2 linked regions of the Pontibacter liquoris genome follow. The protein of the gene in region 1 binds, or shares a complex with, the protein of each later gene. Links are inferred from orthologs where the notes say so. Each region holds a gene or a part of one and is shown on either strand. Other genes may lie near its edges. The genes, in order: mnmG and mnmE.

Region 1 (11,532 bases):
TCAATGCAATTCAGCTAAAGAACCTGGACCGCACTAACGAGCTGATCGCCGCCAGTATCGCCCAGCGCACCAACCAGCTGGTCACCTTCCGGTTTACGGATGCCGTGACGTACCGTGAAAACACACCCCTGCTCAAGTATGTAGCGCTGCCGGTAGTTATTGCCGTGCTCATTGCGCTTATTTATCCCACCATTTTGCTGCAGGGCACCGAGCGCATCATCCACTATAAAACCCATTATACCCCGCAGGCGCCTTTTCAGTTTGTGGTGCAGAGCAAGCCGCTGCAGGCCTTCCGCGGCGAAGACTTTGAGCTGAAAGTTGCTGTCACTGGCAATGCTGTACCAAACGAAGTATACCTCAACTATAACGGCCGGCGCCAGCAGCTCACTGCTGCCAGCAAGGGCACTTATACTTATACTTTTAAGCAGTTGCAGAAGCCTGTGGAATTTCAGCTGGAGGGCTCCGGCTTTTTCTCTGACCACTACCAGCTGCAACTGCTTTCGCGCCCTAACCTGCGGCAGTTCCGGATGCAGGTGGCCTACCCGCCATACTTAAACCGAAAGCCTGAGGAGATCCAGAATACCGGCAACGCGGTAGTGCCCGAAGGCAGCACCCTTACCTGGCATTTTGCAGCCACCGAAACCGATAGTGTAAAACTAGCCTTTGAGGCGCCGGCCCAGGTGCTGACAGCCGTAAAGGACGCAAACACCTTTACCGCTTCCAAGCAGTTTAACCAGAGCCGCAACTATAGCATCAGGCTCCGCAACGCCTACAGCACCAACAAGGAGCCGATCAGCTACCAGATCACCACCATCCCGGACCGGCACCCGCAGATCAGTATGGAGCAGTTCCAGGATACGGCACTTTATACTTACCTGGTACTGGGCGGCGATGTGTCGGACGATTACGGGCTGACCCGCCTGGCGCTGCACTACCGCATCAGCAACGACAAAACCCCGCAGGCTACTTACAAAAGCCGGCCGCTTCCACTAAACCTGCAGCAACTCAGCCAGACCTATTATTATCAGTGGAACACCGCCGCCCTGAACATGCAGCCCGGCGACAAGCTGGAGTACTTTGTGCAGGTATGGGACAACGATGGCCTACACGGCCCTAAAGCGGCGCGCACGCGCACCTTCGAACTAAAAGTACCTGACAAGCGCGAGCTGCAGAAAGAGCTTGACAGCAATGCCCAGTCGGTATCCAGCCAACTGAGCCAGACGCTGAACCAGGCCAACGAGCTGCAGAAAGAACTGGCCAAATCAGAAGACAAGATGAAGACCAAGCGCGACCTGAACTGGCAGGACAAAAAGCAGCTGGAAGATTTGATGGCCAAGAAAAAGCAATTGGAGCAGGATCTGTCTTCGATGAAGGATATGTTTGACCAGCTCAGCAAAAAGCAGAACATGCTCAGCGAGCCTAACAAGCAGCTGGCTGAAAAAGCGCAGCAACTTCAGAAAATGATGAACGATCTGCTGGACCCTGAAACCAAAAAGCTTTACGAAGAATTGGAGAAATTACTCCAGCAGCAGCAGCCCAACGACACCGAGATGCAGAAACTGCTCAGCAAGCTCGATAACCGAGAAAAGAACCTGGAGCGTGAGATAGAGCGTGTCCTGGAGCTATTTAAGCAACTGCAGTTCGAGCAAAAACTGGGCAACGTGTCGGAGAAGCTCACCGAAATGGCCAAAGACGAAAAGCAGCTGGCCGACAAAACCGAGCAGAAACAGCAACAAAACCAGCAGTTGCAGCAGGAGCAGAAAGAACTGCAACAGGATTTTGAGGACGTGAAAAAACAGCTCGACGAGCTCAAAGATTTGAACCAACAGTTGGAGAACCCCAACAGCCTAGACGAGCAGCAACAGCAGCAGGAGCAGCAAAGCATCGAGCAGCAGATGGAGCAGAGTCAGGAGCAGCTAGAGAAGAACCAAAACAAAAAAGCCAGCGAGTCGCAGCAGAAGGCAGGGGAGAAGATGCAGCAGATGGCCCAGAAAATGCAGGAGATGAAAAGTAGCATGGGCATGGCCGGCATGGAGCAGAACCTGGACAACCTGCGCGATATCCTGGAGAACCTCATTACGCTCTCCTTTGACCAGGAAGATGTGATGAAGCAGTTCCGAAGTGTAAGCCAGAGCGACCCGCGCTTCATCACGCTATCGCAAAAGCAGCTGGCCCTGAAAGACAATGCGCGGGTAATTGAAGACAGCCTCTTTGCCCTATCCAAAAAAGTATTCCAGATCCAGTCTTTCGTAACGCGCGAGGTAGCGGCTATGAACCAAAGTATGGACAACAGCCTCAAGCAGCTCAGCGACCGCAATGTGCCCAAGGCCAATGTGCAGCAGCAACTGGCTATGACAAGTATGAACAACCTGGCGCTGATGCTCAACGATGCGCTGAAGCAAATGCAGCAGGCCATGCAGCAAATGCAGGGAAGTATGGCCGGCAAACAGAAGGGCGCCAAGCCCAAACCCGGTGGTTTAGGAGAATTGCAGCAACAATTGAACAAAAAAATCGAAGATTTGAAAAAAGGTGGGCAATCGGGTAAGGCACTTTCTGAAGAATTAGCTAAATTGGCTGCGGAGCAGGAGGCTTTACGAAATGCCATGCAGGAGTTGGAGAAGCAGGGGCAAAAACCAGGCGAAAACGGCAAAAGCGGCCAGTTGGGAAATATCAGTAAGATGATGGAACAAAGCGAGACTGATCTCGTTAATAAACGTTTGACCGAACAGACCATCCTGCGGCAGCGTGAAATCCTGACCCGATTACTGGAAGCGGAGAAGGCTGTGAAGGAACGGGAATTGGACAATAAACGCGAGGCTACTTCGGCCAAAGAGATTGCCCGCAAAGTTCCGCCCTCGTTTGAGAAGTATTTAAAAGCAAAAGAAAAGCAGACAGAACTGCTTAAAACCATACCGCCTGCCTTGTCGCCGTATTACAAGCAGAAGGTTAACGAGTATTTTCAGAACATCAGCAATAAGTAAGCACCTAATTTTACACTTAACGATTGATATGAATCAGGTTAAAATTCAGATTCCTTCCCTTATCGAGAATATCCGCGTAATAGAGAGCTTTATCGACAATTCTAAGGAAGAATTCGAGTTTGAAGACGACATTTATGGCAACATCATGGTTGCTGTCACGGAATCTGTAAATAATGCTATCCGCCACGGAAACAAGTTCGACAAAGACAAGAACGTATACCTGACGCTTCAGATCGAGGACAACAAGTTGCTTTTTGAAATTGAAGACGAAGGCCCTGGCTTTAATTACGAGCAGCTGCCAGATCCCACCGCTCCTGAAAACCTGGAGAGCCCCGGCGGACGTGGCATTTTCCTGATGCGCAACCTTTGCGATGAGGTTAACTTTGCCGATAACGGAAAAAAGGTTCAGCTCATCTTTAACATTGCTAATTTACAGAATGGATCATCCAATTGAGTTTATCAGCGAGGACGTCGATTTTACGCTGGATAACCCGGAGCAAGTATCTGATTGGATCGCCACAGTAATTGAGAAACACGGCCAGGAGCTAGGCCCGCTTACTTACATTTTCTGCTCCGACGAGTACCTGCACGAGATCAACGTCGAGTACCTCGATCACGACACGCTCACCGACATCATCACCTTCAATAATGCTGACGAAGAAGGCACTATTGAAGGTGATGTTTTTATAAGCATAGACCGCGTACGCGACAACTCCGCGGAGTTGGGCACTTCCTTTACCGACGAGCTACACCGCGTCGTCATCCACGGCATCCTCCACCTGCTCGGTTTCAAAGATAAGTCTGACGAGGAAGAGACACTGATGCGCAAAGAAGAGGATTCTTCCTTATCTTTGCGAAAGTTTTAGTCTCAAAAGGAATTCCCAACCTCTTGCAGATGTTTCACGTGAAACATCTCTTAAATCAGATTACATGTTTCCAGAATACGATATTATAGTTGTAGGCGCCGGACATGCCGGCTGTGAAGCTGCCGCCGCTGCCGCTAAAATGGGATCGAAGGTGCTCCTTGCTACCATGAACATGAACACCATTGCCCAGATGTCATGCAACCCCGCCATGGGGGGCGTAGCAAAAGGACAGATCGTTCGGGAGGTAGATGCCCTCGGCGGGATGAGCGGTATCATTACCGACCAGACCATGATCCAGTTCCGCATGCTCAACAAGTCCAAAGGTCCGGCTATGTGGAGCCCGCGCGCGCAAAGCGACCGCATGCGGTTTGCCGAAGCCTGGCGCCTGAGCCTGGAGCAAACAGAGAACGTTGACTTCTGGCAGGAGATGGTAACGGGCATTGCCGTAGAAGGAGGGAAGGCTGTCGGAGTGCGCACTAGCCTGGGGATAACTATCCGTGGAAAGGCCGTTGTTTTAACCAATGGCACCTTTTTGAATGGTATTATCCACATCGGCGAAAAGCAACTGGGAGGCGGAAGAGCCGCTGAAAAATCAGCTAAAGGGCTAACCGAACAACTGGTGGAATTTGGCTTTGAAGCCGGCCGCATGAAGACCGGAACCCCGCCGCGCGTAGACGGCCGCAGCCTGGACTATAGCCGGATGGAAGAGCAGTTCGGCGACGAGAACCCCACCAAATTTTCTTACACTGATACTGAGCCGTTGCAAAAACAGCGCAGCTGCTATATCACTTATACCAACTCGGAGGTACACGAGATCCTGAAGACCGGCTTTGAAAAATCGCCGATGTTCCAGGGACGCATCCAGGGCCTGGGCCCGCGTTACTGCCCAAGTATAGAAGATAAGATCAACCGCTTTGCTGACCGCGACCGCCACCAGATTTTTGTGGAGCCGGAAGGATGGAGCACGGTGGAAGTATACGTGAATGGTTTTTCCAGCTCATTGCCGGAAGACGTGCAGCTCAAAGCCCTCCGCAAAATAGTGGGCTTCGAGAATGCCAAAATGTTCCGCCCAGGCTACGCCATCGAGTATGATTTCTTTCCGCCTACCCAACTGAACCTGACCTTGGAAACAAAGCTGGTAGAGAACTTATACTTTGCCGGCCAGATAAACGGCACCACCGGTTACGAGGAAGCTGCCTGCCAGGGATTGATGGCGGGCATTAACGCACATAACAAGATAAACGACAAAGCACCGTTTATGCTTAAACGATCCGAAGCGTACATTGGCGTGCTGATTGATGACCTGGTAAACAAAGGCACTAACGAGCCATACCGCATGTTTACTTCCCGGGCAGAGCACCGCATTCTGCTGCGCCAGGACAATGCCGATATCCGCCTGACAAAGCTTGGCTACGAACTTGGTTTGGCCGATGAACAGCGTATGAAAGCTGTGGATAAGAAGATCACGGAAACAGCTGAAATCATCGCCTATTTAAATAACAAGCCTGTTGAGCCCGGAGATATCAACAGCATGCTGGAAGAGATGGGCTCTGCCCCGATCGTAGAAAAGCAGCGTGCCGGCCAGCTCATCAAGCGACCGAACATCGAGATAGAACACCTGGCAGCGGCTATACCGGCTATAGGCGATTACCTTAGCAAGTTTGCAAAGGACAGCGTAGAGCAGGCCGGTATTTCGGTGAAGTATGAAAGCTACATCGAGAAAGAATATGTGATGGCCAACAAGATGAGCGAACTGGAAAACTATACGATCAAAGAGAAGATCGACTATAGAAACATTCCGGCGCTATCGGCAGAAGCCAAAGAAAAATTATTGAAGATAAATCCTGAAACGATAGGGCAGGCCTCCAGAATAAGTGGCGTGACACCGGCCGATATTTCGGTGTTAATGGTATACCTCGGAAAATAAATGAGCTACGAAAGATTAGAACACTGCCCGGTTTGCGGCAAAAACGAGTTCAAAAACTTTTTAGTAGTAACGGACAACTCTGTATCAAAAGAGAGCTTTGTGCTAGTGGAATGTGAGAACTGCAGCTTTAAGTTTACCAACCCGCGACCGGATGCAGCGAGCATCGGAGCATACTATGAATCGGAGGATTACATCTCGCACAGCAATACCAAAAGCGGCATTATCAACAGGGCCTACCATGTGGTGCGCTCCATTACAACCAAGCAGAAAGTAGAGCTTATCAACAGGCATGCGGCGGGCAAAGGCAGCGTGCTGGACTATGGCTGCGGGACGGGCGTGTTTCTGGCAGCTTGTAAAAAAGATGGCTGGGAGGTAAGAGGCATCGAGCCCAATGAGCGCGCCAGGCAGGTAGCCACAGCCGAAACCGGCGAAAACATTGCCGCATCACTGGAAGATCTTTCAGGCGAAAAGTTTGATGTGATCACGCTCTGGCATGTGCTGGAGCATGTGCACACGCTCAACGAAACGGTAGATGCCCTGATCGCGAGCCTGCAGGATAATGGCACCCTGATTATTGCCGTGCCCAACGCCGACTCGCACGACGCCAAAGAGTACAGAGAGAATTGGGCTGCTTATGACGTGCCCCGCCACTTGTATCATTTCACGCAGCCTACCATGAAGCGCTTTTTGAAGAAGCATCGGATGGTGCTGGAAGAAGTGCTGCCCATGAAGTTTGATGCCTACTATGTTAGTATGCTAAGCGAAAAGCATAAGGATGGCAAAACAAAAATGCTGGCAAGCGTGCTGAACGGATACAAATCGAACAGCCATGCCGAAAAGAACGGGAACGATTATTCCAGCCTCATCTTTGTGGCTAAAAAGAAATAAACTATTGATAAGTTGAAAACAGAGAAGGCAAGCGTAAGTTTGCCTCTTTGTTTTTAAAGAACCTACACACATGAAGATACACGCCATACTTGTAGCAGCAGCACTTATAACGGGTATGAGCTCGTGCGCGAGCATCAGTAGCCCGGAGGGTGGCCCCAAAGATACCACGCCGCCAACGCTGAAGAGCAGCACTCCGAAAAACCAGCAGTTAAACGTGAAAGGCAAAACTGTTAGCCTGACATTTGACGAAGAGATCCAAGCTAAGAATCTTACCCGCGAACTGCTCATCACGCCTAATACCAACAACACCTATAAGGTGAAAACGGATAAGGAAACGATTACGCTGGAGTTTGAAAAACCGCTGCTGAAGAATACCACCTATACTTTCAACTTCCGCGAAGGGCTGATGGATATTACCGAAAGTAACAAACCCCTGAACTTAAAACTGGCTTTCAGCACCGGCACCTTTATCGACTCAAGCAAGGTAGCTGGTACGGTAGTAGATCTGATGACGCAGCTACCGGAGAAAGATGCCGTGGTAGCACTTTACCCGGCAAACGATACGCTGAATATCAGAGAAGATCTACCCTATTATCAGACGCAGACAGATGCCGCGGGCAAGTATACGTTCGAGAATATCAAAGAGGGAGATTACCGGATCTACGCGTTGATAGATAAAAACAAAAATGCCATTTACGATAACGAGGCGGAGAAAGTGGCCTATTTCTCCACACCTATTCATATTACGTCTACCACAGCACCGGTACTTTTGCAGACCGTAAAAATCGATACCAAGAAGCCTATTCTCACCCAACGTGACCGATATAGTGACCGGTTTGTAGGCACTTATAACGAAGGCATCCTGCGGTTCAGCGCAAGGAGCCAGCAGCAGCCAAACGACACATTATACTTCAGAAAGGGTACCGGAGGCAAAGCATTCCAGCTGTTCAAAACGCCTACTTTCAATGGTGGAAAAGCAATCTTCTCTGCAGTGGATTCCTCGGGCAATATAGCGGTAGATACTGTTCAAATTGCTTTTGAAGGGAAGCGTGCCCAGCTGCTGAAAGGCGCGCAACTACAGGTTACAAACAATGCAAAGCCCGCTTACAGATCCGGGCAAACGGTTACCATCGAACTCGAGACGCCTGTCAAGATTACCGGGAACGAGCCAGTTCGCATTATGGCAGATTCGGTAGTACTGCAGGCCCTGAAATATCCAGGGCAGCTTACCCTGGATCCATCAGGTACCGAATTGCGCTTTCAGCTCCCAGCGCTGCAAGGCCGCAATAAACAATTCAGCCTGGTGTTGGATAGCACCGCCATCGTCCCGTTACAGGGCAATCCGTTAGTATTCCCTGCTATTCCATTGCCGATAGCAGATAATAATGGGTTGGGCAGCGTGAAAGGAATTATCCAAACCAAGTCTCCTTCCTATATTATCCAGCTGCTCGATACAAAGTATAATCCGGTAAAAGAGATCCGGAATATGAAAACGTTTATTTTCACCAACCTCGAGCCGGGGCAATATTATATACGGGTGCTGGTAGATGAAAACAACAATGGCCGCTGGGATAAACCGGATCCGAAGCTGGAAAAAGCCTTTGAGAAAGTATATCTCTATCCGAATCCCATCGATATTCGTGCGAACTGGGAACTGGAAGCGATCAAGCTCGAATTTTAATTTAGAAGAAAACACAAAAAAAGGGAGGCCTAGTCGGTCTCCCTTTTTTTGTGCCTGCTAAACCAGGACATCCTATCCCCAACAGCGCAGCTCTCTTCCTTTACAATTCTCTTCTGCTTACCAGGTTTATACATCGGCAAACGGAAAGCTTTCAAAGGCCGAAGCTGTTCCGGCACGCCTGTCTCAGCCTGTGTACTGCCTACTCCCTTTCCTTGAATCCCGTTCCCGCTTCACGTTGGCAGCTACACGTTACACATGTCACCTTCCGCTCGCTCCTTTATACAGGCCGGTAAATTCCGGCGCGTGTAAAATTCTGTTTCGTTTTCACGGTTTGTGAAAGTGAAAAGCTTTTTGCTTCTCACCCGTAAGATAAAATCAGAGGCACTAATTCGTGTATTTAAGAGCGCGTTTAAAGCACATCAGAAACAAATAAAAGAAATCCACAAAGCTGTGGGTATAACGGTGGATAAACGTGGGTAAACCGTAGAACAATTTACACACCCCTTGTCCGGAGCTACCCAAAACGGCTGTGGAACACCCGAAAAGTGGAAACAGGTGCACAACTTCTCTCAAATTTTAGGGTTGTCCACGTCTGTGTGAATAGTGTAAAAAGAAATACACATAAAAGGGCAAAAAGTGGAAAACAGCTTTAAACCCTTGAGAAAGATATTTCTAAAAATTTTGAGAATGTGGAGAGCGGGTGAAAAACCTGGAGTATGTAAACAAGTTGTTACGCTTACACAAATATGGGTAGAGTTATGCACTTATGAACACACTCAATAATGAGAGAAAGATTCTTTTAAAAATTTAATTAAATAAAATTATTAGAGATGGAGATGTGTGGAAAGCTCATAGAAAAGCGAAAATTTGAGTAAGGAAAGCAGGACAGTTACACAAAGGCATAAGAAAAAAAAGCCTTAACTTTAGTCGGAAGCCGTTGAAATGAAACTATGAAATTACTGATGGAACTACATATACCACTCGAAGAGCCGGTGCAGATCTTTACGCTGGTATTGCTGATTATACTTGGTGCTCCGATACTAATGCGAAGGCTGCGGGTGCCAAGTATCGTGGTGCTGATACTTGCCGGCGTGATTATAGGACCCCATGGTCTGCATATCTTGGAAAGAGATGCCAGTATCGTTTTATTCGGTACGGTGGGGTTGCTCTATATCATGTTCCAGGCAGGGCTCGAAATTGATATCATCGATTTCAAGAGGTATAAAGTTCGAAGCATTGTATTCGGCGCTCTCACCTTTCTGATCCCAATTGTAGTGGGAACACTGGTGTTTAATAACTTGATCGGGTACAACATAAAACCAGCCATACTACTGGCCAGCATGTTTGCCCCGCATACCTTATTGGCCTATCCTATTGTAAGCAGGCTGGGATTAAGCCGGAACGAAGCAGTTACGATCACCATTGGCGGTACGCTGATAACGGATACAGCCGTGCTGTTAACGCTGGCCATTATCACCGGTTCGACAGAAGGAGAAATGAGTGTCGGTTTCTGGCTGAAGATGCTGATCCAGATGAGCATGTTTGTTGTGATTGTGATAGGCGTATTTCCGAAGCTGGCCAAGTGGATGTTCAAGCAGCTGGAGAGCGAGAAAGGGGCGCAGTTCATCTTTGTGCTGGCCATTGTCTTCGCGTCAGGTTTTATAGCTGAGCTGGCCGGGATGGATGCTATTATTGGAGCGTTCCTGGCGGGGCTGGCCCTCAATCCGCTTATACCGCATACTTCGCCGCTGATGAACAGGATAGAATTTGTAGGGAATAATATTTTTATTCCTTTCTTCCTGCTAAACGTGGGCATGATGGTGAACCTCATAAAGCTCTTCACCGATACAAATGCCCTGATCATTGCGGCTACCATTGTTATTCTGGCGCCACTCTGTAAGTATGCCGCAGCATACATTACACAACGCATATTTGGGTATAGCAAACTGCAGCGCCACCTGATCTTTGGCTTGAGCAGCGCGCATGCGGCCGCCACGTTGGCGGTAGTGCTGGCAGGGTATGAGGTAGGCCTGCTCGGCGAAAGCGCGCTGAACGGCGCGGTAGCCCTGATCCTAGCCTCTAGTTTGGTAAGTTCGTTTACGACAGAGAAAACAGCCAAACTGCTGGCCATTATAGAGCGCCGTAAAAAGCCCGATGTAAGTGATAAGCCAGACCGGATCCTGGTGCCGGTCGGCAATCCAAAATCTATGGAAAGTTTGATCGACCTGGCCATCATGCTCAAGAACCCGGCACAACACGAGCCGATCTATCCGCTGGCTGTGGTGATCGACAACGAGCATGCCGAGGAGGAAATTTATAAAAAGAACAAAATGCTGCAGGAAGCTATTAAACAGGCATCGGCAACGGATAACGATGTGCAGCTGGTTTCCAAAATAGATATCAACATTGCAAGCGGCATTTTGCGTGCCATAAAAGAGCTTATGATCACGGAAGTGGTTTTGGGGTGGAATGCGAAAATTACGACCCAGGCCCGGATCTTTGGAACCGTGCTGGACAACCTGCTGGAAAATACAGAGCAGATGTTCCTGGTTTGCCGCATCATTCAACCGCTGAATACCACCAGCCGGCTGATCGTGATCGTGCCCACCAATGCGGAACTGGAACGGGGGTTTATGCGCTGGGTGCGGTCGGTAAATTTGTTAGCGCAGCAGTTGGGTGCTAAGGTGGTTTTCAGAGCGCAACGCAGAACTCTGAGCAAGCTCAAAAGCATTGCCACCGGTGCCAAGCCGGCTATTGAAGCCGAGTTTATACCTTACGAAAGCATCCGCGACTTTTCGGCCATGCGATCAGAGATCAAAAAAGACGACATGATGATCGTGATCTCAGCCCGGAAAAGCACCGTATCGTACAACAATAACCTGGACTACGTGCCGCGTATGTTGTCGCGAAACTATAGCAATAACAGTTTTATTGTAATATACCCGGAGCAATACGCCACCTCGCAGAGCACCTTGATTAAATCGGAAAGTATAGAAACAGTAAATGAAGAAGGAGCAGGGCAAAACGTTTAACTATGACCTGGATTTTGGGAAGACGGATTTCCGGCAGCATCCGGAGCTGTACCGCGTAGGCAAAGGCGAGCAGGGTGTGTTGCTGGTAGAGCCTTACAAATCGGAGATCCTGCCGCATTGGCGCTTCAGAACGCCGGAGATAGCCACTGAGTCTTCT
Region 2 (11,539 bases), on another replicon or contig:
ACAACGAGCCAGACAGGCTTCTGGAAAAAGCTGTTTTCTTTTCTGGGGCCGGCCTACCTGGTAAGCGTGGGGTATATGGACCCAGGCAACTGGGCGACCGACATTGCCGGGGGCAGCCAGTTTGGGTATAAGCTGTTGTGGGTGTTGCTCATGTCAAACCTGATGGCCATTCTGCTGCAAAGCCTGAGTGCCCGCCTGGGTGTGGTGCGCGGCAAAGACCTGGCGCAGGCTTCCCGCGAGGCTTACCCCAGCTACATCAATATCCCGCTCTACATTCTGGCTGAAATTGCGATTGCCGCCTGCGACCTGGCCGAAGTGCTGGGCATGGCCATTGGTTTGCAGCTGCTGTTTGGCTTGCCGTTGATCTGGGGCGTCAGCCTGACAGTGCTGGACACTTTCCTGCTGCTTTTCCTCATCAACAAGGGCATGCGCAAAATGGAAGCGTTTATACTGGTGCTAGTTACCATTATAGGCGGCGCCTTTGTGCTGGAAATGTTTTTTGCCAAGCCCGATGTAGGCGAACTGGTGCAGGGCTTTATTCCTTCCATCCCGAACAGCGACGCCCTCTACATTGCCATCGGTATAATCGGCGCTACTGTAATGCCGCATAACCTATACCTGCATTCCTCGCTGGTGCAAACGCGCAAGATCGAGCGCAGCAGCGACGGCATCCGCAAAGCGATCCGTTTCAACAACATCGACTCGGCTGTTGCTCTGAACCTGGCCCTGTTTGTGAACGCAGCCATCCTGATACTGGCGGCGGCCGCTTTCTACAAAAACGGCATGTACACCGTTTCCGAGATCAAAGATGCCCACAAGTTCCTGGCGCCATTGCTGGGCAGCGAGTGGGCGCCGGTGCTGTTTGCCGTGGCCCTTATCGCGGCCGGCCAGAGCTCCACGCTTACCGGCACGCTAGCGGGTCAGATCGTGATGGAAGGTTATTTGAACCTGCGCATCCAGCCCTGGCTCCGGCGTATGATCACCCGTTTGCTGGCAGTGGTGCCTGCCCTGTTTGTGATCATCTATTTTGGCGAAGATGCCACCGGCGAGCTGCTAGTGCTAAGCCAGGTTATACTTAGTTTGCAACTGGGCTTTGCTGTTATTCCGCTCATCCATTTTGTAAGCCATAAACAGCAGATGGGGGAATTTGCCGCCGGCAAGTGGGCAAAAACCGGCGCCTGGCTTTCCGCTTCCATTATCGTGGTATTAAACGCAAACCTTGTCTACGAAGAGCTCACCGGCTGGCTACATACTTCACAGCACGCTTTGCTCATCGGGTTTGCGGTGGTTCCTGTGGTGATGGCCTGTGCCCTGTTGCTGCTCTATATTACGTTCCAGCCTTTCGTCCGGAAAGTGCGGGAACATCATACACCAGCCCCGCATTTTCAGCCGGTAAGCTACCAGCAGCCACTTGCCAGGCCCGTTTACTCCAAAATAGCCATCACACTCGATTTTACAAAAGCCGACAAGCAGGTCATCAACAATGCCCTGGCCATCGGCACGCCTGCCGCCGATTACCTGCTCATACACATTGTGGAAACGGCCGGCGCCCTGGTTATGGGTCCTGAAATCGACGATTATGAAACAGACTCGGACCGGCTCAACCTGGAGCGCTATGTGCAGGATCTCCGCAGCAAAGGTTACCACGTCACATACCAGTTGGGCTTTGGCAATCCTAAAAAGGTTATCCCCAAAATAGTCAAGCGCTACGAGGCCGAACTGCTGGTAATGGGCTCGCACGGCCATAAAATGATGAAAGACCTGATCCTGGGAACCACGATCGAAGCGGTGCGCCATGCCGTTAACATACCTGTACTCATCATCTGACAGCCCTCGTAGAAATAAGTATAAGGAATTGCTTGCTTCCTGCACAGGTTTGCCGGAGTCTATACTTCCTTTCAAAATCCTTCCAGAACAATCATAGAAGATTGGAATAAACAAGCGTCTCGCTGGATTTATACGCTAGTATGGGAGCGGAATTTTAATTGTGCCGGTTGATGTTTACCTTACAGTTGAAAACCGGAAGATTATACTTCTGAAAGCGCCACAAGATATGCTTAAAACGCCCCTGATCGGAACAGCCGCTGCCCTTACCCTGCTGGCTTCCGTCTACAAAGTAAATGAAACTGCCGCGGCAAACTTGCCGGGCACGGAGCTGGCTCAACCAAGTATAAAAGCGGAGCCCATCCACTGGCTTACGATCGAAGAAGCGGCAGCGCGGCAAAAAAAGGAGCCTCGCAAAATGATGATCGACGTGTATACCGACTGGTGTGGCTGGTGTAAGAAGATGGATAAGACCACATTTGCCGACCCGGAGCTGGCTGCCTATGTGAACGCCCATTACTATGCCATTAAATTGGATGCAGAAGGCAAGGACCCGATCACCCTGGATGGCCATACTTTTAAGTATAATCCTGAATACCGCTCGCATGAACTGGCAATAGCCCTACTGAACGGGCAAATGAGCTACCCGTCCACAGTTTACCTGGACGAGGAAATGAAAATGCTCTCGCCGGTCCCCGGCTACCTGGATGCACCTGCTTTCATGAAGATTCTCCGTTATTTTGGCGGCAATCACCATAAAACCATGACGTGGCAAGAGTATGAGAAGAAGTAGTGATGAGATTGCTTACCTCTGCTCCCTATAGTTAGGCAGCATCTTGTCTGGCAGCATTTAAGGCTGCGCAGTAAAAAGGCACTTCTATTTACGCCCTTTCGGACTTCTCAGTCCGAAAGTCACCCGCTGGGGATTTCTTAATCCCCGTTATTGTGGTTACCGTAGATTAGGAAATCCGGACTAGCCTACTAGTGAAGTATAGGCGCAATAGATTCTATGTAGTTGCAAAAAGCGTCACTCCCTTTCACAAAGATCCTTTCAGAATGACAACATCAAGCAGAAAAGGAAGGCACCGCAGGCGAGGCGAAACCCCAGCAAAGCGCTTAAAAATTGAAGTATAGTTTAGCACTACATCCCAGCATTTAACCAACTTTATTCCGCACTATACACATGCCAATCGCATACTGGCTATCACAGGTAACCACCACCTTAACACTGCACTCAAACAGGCGGTAGAAAACGTATAAAGCCAAAGTATAGTGAACTCAGGACCGACGAGAAAAAGACATATACAACGTAAAAACCAGCCAGGCTCAACGTATAAACAACAATACTGGTCCATGCAAAACGTCACTACTCACGAAAGCTTCACCGAGAAGTGTCCTGCCAAGGTATCCGAAAGCCATTACCTTCTAATCCTCCTGAACTTATCGTAACTTTGCATCTGCCTTAAGAATAAGAAACGATTAGTTTGATACATACCCTCACCACCACCGATACCATTGTAGCCGTTGCCACTGCGGCGGGTACGGGTGCTATTGCTGTCATCCGCTTGTCCGGACCTAAGGCCATCAGCATTACCAATGCCGTTTTTAAAGGCAAAGACCTGGCCGGGCAGCCCAGCCATACCATCCATTTCGGTACTATCCGCGATGGGGAAAAGGTGCTGGACGAAGTGCTGGTGTCGCTGTTTGTGGCGCCCCACTCCTATACCAAAGAAAACGTAGTGGAGATCTCCTGCCACGGCTCCGATTTCATTGTGCAGCAGATTGTAAAGCTGTTGCTCAGCAAAGGAGGGCGCCTGGCCAATGCCGGAGAGTTCACCAAACGCGCTTTCCTGAACGGGCAGTTCGACCTGGCGCAGGCCGAGGCGGTAGCCGACCTGATCGCTTCCGATTCTGCTCTCTCGCATGAGGTAGCCATGAAGCAGATGCGCGGCGGTTTTTCGCAAGAGATCAAGCGCCTGCGGGGCGAGTTGGTGCATTTTGCCTCCATGATTGAGCTTGAACTGGACTTTGGCGAAGAAGACGTAGAGTTTGCCGACCGCGAACAGCTGCGGGCGCTCATCAACAACATTCAAAGCATCATCCGCGAACTTTTAAAATCATTTGAACTAGGCAACGTCATCAAGAACGGCGTGCCGACCGTGATCGTGGGCAAGCCGAATGCCGGAAAATCCACCCTGCTCAACCAACTACTGAACGAAGAAAAAGCCATCGTGTCGGATGTGCCGGGTACTACCCGCGATTTTATTGAGGACGAGATTAACATTGGCGGCATCACATTCCGTTTTATTGATACGGCCGGGCTGCGCGAAACCACAGATAAAGTGGAAGCCATTGGTGTGGAGCGCACCATGCAAAAGCTCAGCCAGTCGTCGCTCATCATCTACCTCTTCGATATAACCGAAGAAACAGCCGAAGAGGTGCAGGCAGAGCTGGACCGGCTGAACCCAGACAAGCGCCCTATACTTGCTGTGGCCAATAAAATGGACCAGGCCTCGCCGGAGAAACTGGCTGCGCTACAACAAAGTATAACCGGCGTGCTGCCGATCTCTGCTGCCCAGGGAGCAAACCTGGACGAGCTGAAGCAGGCCCTGGTAGACAAAGTAACACTGGGTAAACTCAACACCCAGCAGCAGACCATCGTGACCAACCTGCGCCACGTCGATAGCCTGAATAAGACCTATGCGGCGCTGGATGATGTACTCAATGGCCTGGCTCTCGGCATCAGCAACGACCTGGTAGCCGCTGATATTCGTCGTGCACTGTATAGTTTGGGTGAGATTACAGGCGAGATCACGACGGATGATCTGCTCGATAATATTTTCACGAAGTTCTGCATTGGAAAGTAACCAGCCATACTTCTAACAAACACTAAAAAAGCCGGCGCATAATTGTTTGCCGGCTTTTTTATTTCTCCGCTTTCGGGTTATGCAAATATCTACTTTATTGCATATAATTGCGGCTCACTTTGTTCATCAGCTAAAATCAAGCAAACGCAGGTTATTCAAGCTGTTCCGGACAATAAAATAGGAGACTACTATTCAAACTATATTACTTTCAACCTTCAACTTCTTTTATGAGAAAACTTTTACTTCTATGCTTGTTCGGACTTGGTTGCTTTTACGAGGCTGATGCTCAGCAAGCGGCTATTTTAACAAATGATTCGACAACCCAGGAAAGCGTTGCCCCTTACAAACCTGTTCGGTTGTTGTTAAGCGGTTCTTTTGAGTTTGGTGGCGACGAAGTGGCGAAAGTATACTTCACGAATGGGGATGACCAATCGGTAAAAGCAGGACAGGGTGTTTCTGCAGCCGTAGGAGCTGAATTCCGGTTCCGGAAAGTAGAAAACCTACTATTACGCGCTACCGTTGGCTACAAATACGTAACCACGCAGGCTGATAACGTGCACATCAGACTCACCCGGATACCGCTTCATTTTACAGCTAACTGCATGGCCACGGACAAGATCAGGCTGGGAGCCGGCATTGTGACCCACCAGGCGATCAAATTCAACGCAGATGGCATTGGCGAAAACCTCACCTTTAAAGCCGCGGCCGGTCCTGTTTTTGAAGTTGCTTACAGCGGCATAGGCTTGTCGTATACCATCATGAAGTACCAGGATAATGCGCATACTTCCTACGCTGCCAACGCCATTGGGGTAACCTTCAGTGGTGTCTTGCCCCGCATTACCCAAACCAAAACAAGCAAATAAGTACGATTTGTCTTCTCATATCCTTATGGGAAATAGCTTATAGAAGCTGCACTTCCTTTTTGTAAAAGCCCGTCATGCCGCCCTGCATGATGGGCTTTTTTCATGATTCAGCTATTCTCTTATTAAAGGTAGGTACCTGGAAGCACGCTGAACGGGTGCATCGTATATAATGTCATGGTAGTAGAACCCTTCAGGCAGGAGCTATACTTTAAGTGCATGCTGCTTGAAACTACCATCCTAAACAAACGACTTTAGTTGCCTTTCGCCTGGTAAGTATAAGTATCCTTTGCATGCCAGCTTTACGCAGCTACTTCCATGTTTCTGTTCCCTCCCTTCTTATTTCGACGCACTCCTGTGCAAATTCCAGTGCGTATAAATGCGTAGCTGCGCGCTATATACCAGTATTTACATGTAATTAAACGGTATATCCCATTTCTTCAGAAGCTGGTAACAGGCCAACCCCGTATAGGGAGCAAACGCAACGTATAGTGTGGAATTGAAGGGATTATTATACTGATTGATTGAAGGCTGGGAAGCGGACGTGCTGGAATGGGTGCTTTGCATGGCCCTTCCCTTTCTTTCACACATGAAGCTGCATACCAACCTGCCGTGAGGGCAGAAAAATAAAAACAGGAGCTGGCTATACGGCCAGCTCAAACAAATATATGATAGAACTCGAAGAGTTGGCCGCCAGGCTCAGTAACAGCAACCTGCTGCTTTTAAAAGAAAACAATACCTACTTAGAGTGTCAGTTTGTAACAGGAGGCCTTGTTTGCCATGTAGTACCCGTCAGGAACAAAATTCTTGCCCAGGCCCTGCAGCAAAAGAGCATACGCGGCATCATAGAGGGCACCCATTACCTCAGCTTCCAAAATAACTTCAGCAGTTTCTGCTTACATGTCAGAGCCCGGGTACTTTATGCAGAATTAAGGGCCAGCACGGCCGAATACCAGCTGAGCTACCCGCAACTTGCCGTAGCATAATGCCTGATGGGATAATGGCAGGTACCACCTGTTATGCAGCATCCCCGCCGTTGCTTTTCTTCTTTCCGGCTTCAACTTGCCTGATTTCCTCTTCACATACAATCGCAAAATATGCTGCCGAATCAGCAGCAGGGTGCCGTAAGGATAAGTATGTTTATAGAATTCCCTTTTACTTTAACACTTACACAAGCCATGGGCTGCAGGCACAGGTTTATCGTTAGAAACAGGGCAAATACTGTATATTAGCACGTACTTTTAACTGTAAAGCCCCATGATTCTCTTTGAGAATAGTATCATCAAGCTCGATTATACGCCTGCTACCGACATTCTGGCTGTCGGGTATCCGGATCTGCACGGCTTTCTGCTTCCTGAGATCAAGCACAACATTGATATCCTGATCGATACTGTCAAGAATTATGATGTAAAGAAGGTGCTGCTCGATGCATCCCATACGGTTATGTCGGTGGGTATGGAAGAAAGCAGGGAAGTAACCATTTACCTGGCCCAGGGCTTTTCCAGAACCCGCGTCGAGAAGATCGCCCGTCTCCAGTCGCTGAACGAGACCATTGAAATGCGGGCAAAAGCAACAATGCAACATCTGGCCGAAATACAGCTGCTCCCCTTTCAGTTGCAAAATTTTTCGGTGAAAGCCGACGCGTTAGCCTGGTTACAGCATTAACCCGATAGCACCTATACCTGCCGGCACATACTTTTTCGTTATGTACCCTTTAAGCTGGTTTTTACCTGAAAAATCTGGTATAAAAAGCAGCCTTTCTGTTGAAGACCGAACGTAGCTAAACCCGTTATTTGCGGCATTCGCTTAGCTAAGGCAAACGCGCCTAAAACAAAACACGGTTTATACTTACTAAACTAAGTATAAATTACTTCCGTATACAAAATCCATAAAACTTTTTAACGGATTGAAGAGGAGGAAACGTGCAGTTTGATATAGATAAGTTTTTTGACCGGTTACAGGAACAGGGGCTTTCAAAGCGGGAAGCCAGCCAGGCGGTTTTCAAGGAAATAAAAGATGCGGAAAACCAGAAGATCGCTTTTTTAGACCAAGCCAGTGAGAACCCTGATTATTATAAATTGATAAGCAATCACATCGATAGCTATATTATTTACCTGAAGGTATTACATAACCGCATTGCGCCACACGAACAGGAAATGCCGGAAGTGCAGCCTTACGATACCTCGAAAGCAGTAGCCTACCACACCATGAACCTGCTCATGCAACTCGAGCAGTTAGAGCGATCAAGGTTCACCAAAGTATACAATGCATCCCGTAAAAACAGGCCGGGCGCAGCCTGATGGCAGCCCTAACATTTAAGAACTAAATTGCAGACATTCTATGGCGCAAGCATCCGCTTGTGCCTAGTCCGTTCTTGTGCCAGGCTCTTTTAACAATAAGAGTCCGAAGTACAGAAGCAATGCAGGCACAAGCGGACGCTTGCGCCAGTAGATGTCTAGAAGTGCCAGTTGGCTGCTACCCATGCTCAGAGGTTAACGCCAGCATACTTATAGGTATACCTTAAATACTATTTGTCCCTTACTGTTGCTTCCGGAAAGTACTGACCGGGAACAGGCGGTGATCGTCCAGCATCAGCACATAAGGCGAGCCGTTCCAGTGAATGACAGGCACCATCTCCGGGGGCTGTGCAGGTTGGTGTATGGGAATGGCTACCAAGGCATTGCCGATATAAGTGATATCCTCCAGGCCAAGCCGGTCCGCCACATAGGAGACAAACATTTCTTTTTCTTCTGGGGAGGAAGTAAACCCAATCTTGTGCGGGATAAGGCTGTCGGGGGCATCCTCCCGTAGATAAATAAGCTTAGTATAGGTGTTGATCGAGATCTCCGGCACGGTCAGGCGGGGCACATTGGTGATCGACCCGGCAATGTCGGCCAGCACCCGCTCGCTGGTTTCCAGGTTCTGCCTGCGGGCTTCTTTCACTTCTTTCCGCTCTTTCCGGAACGGGCCAGACACCATCCTTCGGATAACGGCATCAGCCCTGGCGGTGGCCGAGCGCGTGGACCTCACCTGCTGCCGGTGCACATCCAGGATCACGGTAAAGGTATTCAGGAAATGGTCCGTATGCTGCAGGTGAAAAAGCTCCAGCTCATACGCCCGGCTCCGCTCGGCCAGGTAAGTATGGATGCGCTCTGTTTTGTCGTGCACGTCCTTTATTTTTTGCGCGTAAGGCGTGCCTTTATACCTGCCCTGCAGCGCCTGCAAGGCCGAAAGCCTTTGTTTGGAATCCCGGATATAGGCTGCTTCTTTTACGTTGATGGGGACAGGCGTTCCTGCAACCGTCCTGTTGCCTGCAGGCCCTTTTTGCCCGAAGAGGCCCTGCAGAAAGTCTCTCATTTGGTAAGGATCTTTTTAAGATGCTGCGTTTCAATTTCCACCTGTATCTTTTCCGATGCTCTCAGTTCCTCTAAATACCGGTCCAGGTTTTGAAGGTATAGGTCCAGGAGCGCTTCCTGTTCGGAATTCAGAAAATTGTCGGGCGAGGGTTGCTGCGCTTCTTCCAGGGCCATTATTCTGTTTCAATTTGTTTCGATTTGCCAAACGAGCCGATGATCTTGCTGTTCAGTTCCTCCTGCACGGCCGCCAGCTCCTTCACAGCTTCCAGCCTTTTTTTACTTCCTTCTTCCGATATCTTCAGCACGGCATCCACCGTCTCCACCATGTCGCGGTTCACTTTTTTAAGCGTGTCCACATCCACAATGCCGCGCTCGTTCTCTTTGGCCGCACTCACCACGTTGGTCTTCAGCAGCTGCGAGTTTTTCAGGAGCATCTCGTTGGTGGTATCGGTTACCTTTTTCTGGATCTCCAGCGCCTTGCGTTGCTTCTCCAGCCCCAGGGCAATGGCTACCTGCTGGCGCCATACCGGTATCACCGTCACAATAGAGTTCTGTATCTTCTGCGCCAGCACATCATTGGTGGTCTGTATCATCCGGATCTGGGGCATCGACTGCGTGGCAATCGTGTGGGAGAGCGTTAGGTCATGGACTTTCTTTTCCAGGCGGTCTTTAAAGGCCACCATATCGCTGAGGCGCTGCACGGCCAGCTCGTCCTGATCGCTTTGTTCCACCTCGGCCTGCAAAGCCGGGATAGTCTCTGTTTCAAGCTCTTCGATCTTCATTTTACCCGCCGCAATAACGGCGCGCACCTCGTGGATGTATTCCACCGCCTGCTTAAACATCACCTCCAGGCTGGTGGAGTCTTTCATGATACTTTGCCGGGTCTTCTCCAGGCGTACCACCACCGCATCCACATTCTCGGCTACCGAATTATACTGGCTGGCTAGGCGGGCTGTCTTATCTTTTATCTTTTTTGCAAAGGGCAGCCGCGACAAAAAGCCCCGCTTCTCCTCCTCGTCTACCTTGATCATGTTGATCTGGGCCAGCAGGTCGTTGATGGCCGTACCGGCATCGCCTGAGTCTTTGGCTTTTACTTTGGTGAGCAGCTCATTGGAATAATAGCCCAGCTTGCGCTGCGTCTCCACACCGAAGTTAGTAAGGGTTTCGGGCTTTGTCGGATCAATGGTCTTCGAGAGGTCCCGGGCGCGCTGCTGTAGTTGCTCTTTGTTCTCGGGAATGGTGATGTTGGTGTTTTCCATGGGGTTATTCTCCAAAATGCTGTTTTTGCAGGTTATCTAAGGAATTTAGGTTTTTGTTGATGTTGGCAAGTCGGTCGCTGTTCTCATACCATTCTATTTCGTTTAGCGGCAGGTAGTCGCCCAGCAGGTCGCGGACTTCCCGCAGCAGGGCCTCCCCTTTCCTGGTCCGGAACGCCGGGTTTTTGTAAGCGGCGCTGAGGTATTCCACCTTTACCTGTCCGCCACTGGTTATGGCCAACTCCCTGACTTCAGCCACCAGCTCCGACGATTGGTTCTGTTCGGTGACGATGGTTTTATACACGCCTTTGTGCTTTTCTTCCAGGGCCGTGGTCAGCAGCGCCCGGGCTTCTTTTATCGCCTTACGCAGGCGCAGGTTAGGGTTGATATAGTGGCCGAACATGTACCCTAGCGCGGCTCCTATGAGTAAGGTCCAGAAAATAAGCATATGATTTTTAGCTATGTATGCGATAAAAATACTTTATACCCTATACGCGGAACGGGCCAGAGCAGTCGATTTTAGCGGAAAGCAAAACCGGCAGCCGACTACGTACAACTACGTACACTATCAACGCAAAACACGCAATTTATTTTACAGTTACTGATTTCATCCTCCTGGTGCTGCCAAAGCCCGCCCGGGTTACGTATACCAATTACCTTCTTCTATGTCTTTCTGCCTCCGGCCTTTAACGGAAAAAGTTTTAAAACGGCGTGCGTAGCAGGACTTTATTTAAAAATGATGGAAATTCTTGAGCTTAAAATAATGCGGGGACCCAATTACTGGTCTATCAAGCATCCCAAGATCATTGTGCTGAAACTGGACCTGCAGGACCTGCAGCATTCCCACACAAGCGACGTGCCGAACCTGGCACAGAAACTTCAGAAGCTTTTCCCGGAGATTATCAAACATCGTTCCTCAGAGGGGACGGAAGGCGGCTTTCTGCGGCTGGTGAACGAAGGAACGACCTTTAGCAAAGTGGTGCAACATATTGCGCTGGAATTACAAACCATGGCAGGTATGAACAGCGGGTATGGAAGATGCTATGGCACCGGCCAGCCGGACATAGATTACGTGGTATTCTCGTACCAGCAGGAACGGGCTGGCGAATATGCCGCCGAGGCCGCCGTGCGCATTACGGATGCCCTGGCCCGGGGCGAGCGGGTGAACGTGATTCAGGATGTGGCCCGGATGCACCAGATACGGGAAGATGAGTATTTCGGCCCCAGCACCGAAGCCATTGTGCAGGAAGCTGTGAACCGCAACATCCCATACATCCAGAACAAGCAAAGCGACCTCATCCACCTGGGGTATGGCGTGAACCAGAAGCGCATTCAGGCGGCCATGACCAATAACACCTCCTTTTTTGCCGTAGAGA

What was found.
Region 2: the proteins of mnmG (region 1) and mnmE are in contact, whole or in part, in a solved structure (PDB 9HIP), measured with the Escherichia coli proteins. The link is inferred for Pontibacter liquoris from one-to-one orthologs.

What each region holds. Positions count from the first base shown.
Region 1 is NZ_JALEBG010000002.1:598,963-610,494, reverse strand. What follows is about bases 3,362-6,342. They hold mnmG (tRNA uridine-5-carboxymethylaminomethyl(34) synthesis enzyme MnmG), read left to right. Parts: upstream 3,362-3,911; coding sequence 3,912-5,774; downstream 5,775-6,342. Other genes in these bases: LWL52_RS15925 (class I SAM-dependent methyltransferase), read left to right, coding at 5,775-6,342; ybeY (rRNA maturation RNase YbeY), read left to right, coding at 3,419-3,847; LWL52_RS15940 (ATP-binding protein), read left to right, coding at 3,362-3,435. Outside these bases: LWL52_RS15945 (DUF4175 family protein), read left to right, coding at 1-2,981; more of LWL52_RS15940, read left to right, coding at 3,010-3,361; more of LWL52_RS15925, read left to right, coding at 6,343-6,662; LWL52_RS15920 (Ig-like domain-containing domain), read left to right, coding at 6,733-8,343; LWL52_RS15915 (cation:proton antiporter), read left to right, coding at 9,306-11,375; LWL52_RS15910 (DUF4385 domain-containing protein), read left to right, coding at 11,347-11,532. UniProt on the Escherichia coli protein: NAD-binding protein involved in the addition of a carboxymethylaminomethyl (cmnm) group at the wobble position (U34) of certain tRNAs, forming tRNA-cmnm(5)s(2)U34.
Region 2 is NZ_JALEBG010000001.1:2,453,337-2,464,875, forward strand. Bases 2,509-5,496 are described here. They hold mnmE (tRNA uridine-5-carboxymethylaminomethyl(34) synthesis GTPase MnmE), read left to right. Parts: upstream 2,509-3,302; coding sequence 3,303-4,691; downstream 4,692-5,496. Other genes in these bases: LWL52_RS10160 (thioredoxin family protein), read left to right, coding at 2,509-2,617; LWL52_RS10170 (hypothetical protein), read left to right, coding at 4,919-5,496. In the rest of the region: LWL52_RS10155 (Nramp family divalent metal transporter), read left to right, coding at 1-1,827; more of LWL52_RS10160, read left to right, coding at 2,054-2,508; more of LWL52_RS10170, read left to right, coding at 5,497-5,554; LWL52_RS10175 (hypothetical protein), read left to right, coding at 6,220-6,537; LWL52_RS10180 (hypothetical protein), read left to right, coding at 6,809-7,216; LWL52_RS10185 (hypothetical protein), read left to right, coding at 7,474-7,851; LWL52_RS10190 (hypothetical protein), read right to left, coding at 8,090-8,908; LWL52_RS10195 (hypothetical protein), read right to left, coding at 8,905-9,081; LWL52_RS10200 (toxic anion resistance protein), read right to left, coding at 9,081-10,166; LWL52_RS10205 (hypothetical protein), read right to left, coding at 10,171-10,611; cphA (cyanophycin synthetase), read left to right, coding at 10,900-11,539. UniProt on the Escherichia coli protein: Exhibits a very high intrinsic GTPase hydrolysis rate. Involved in the addition of a carboxymethylaminomethyl (cmnm) group at the wobble position (U34) of certain tRNAs, forming tRNA-cmnm(5)s(2)U34.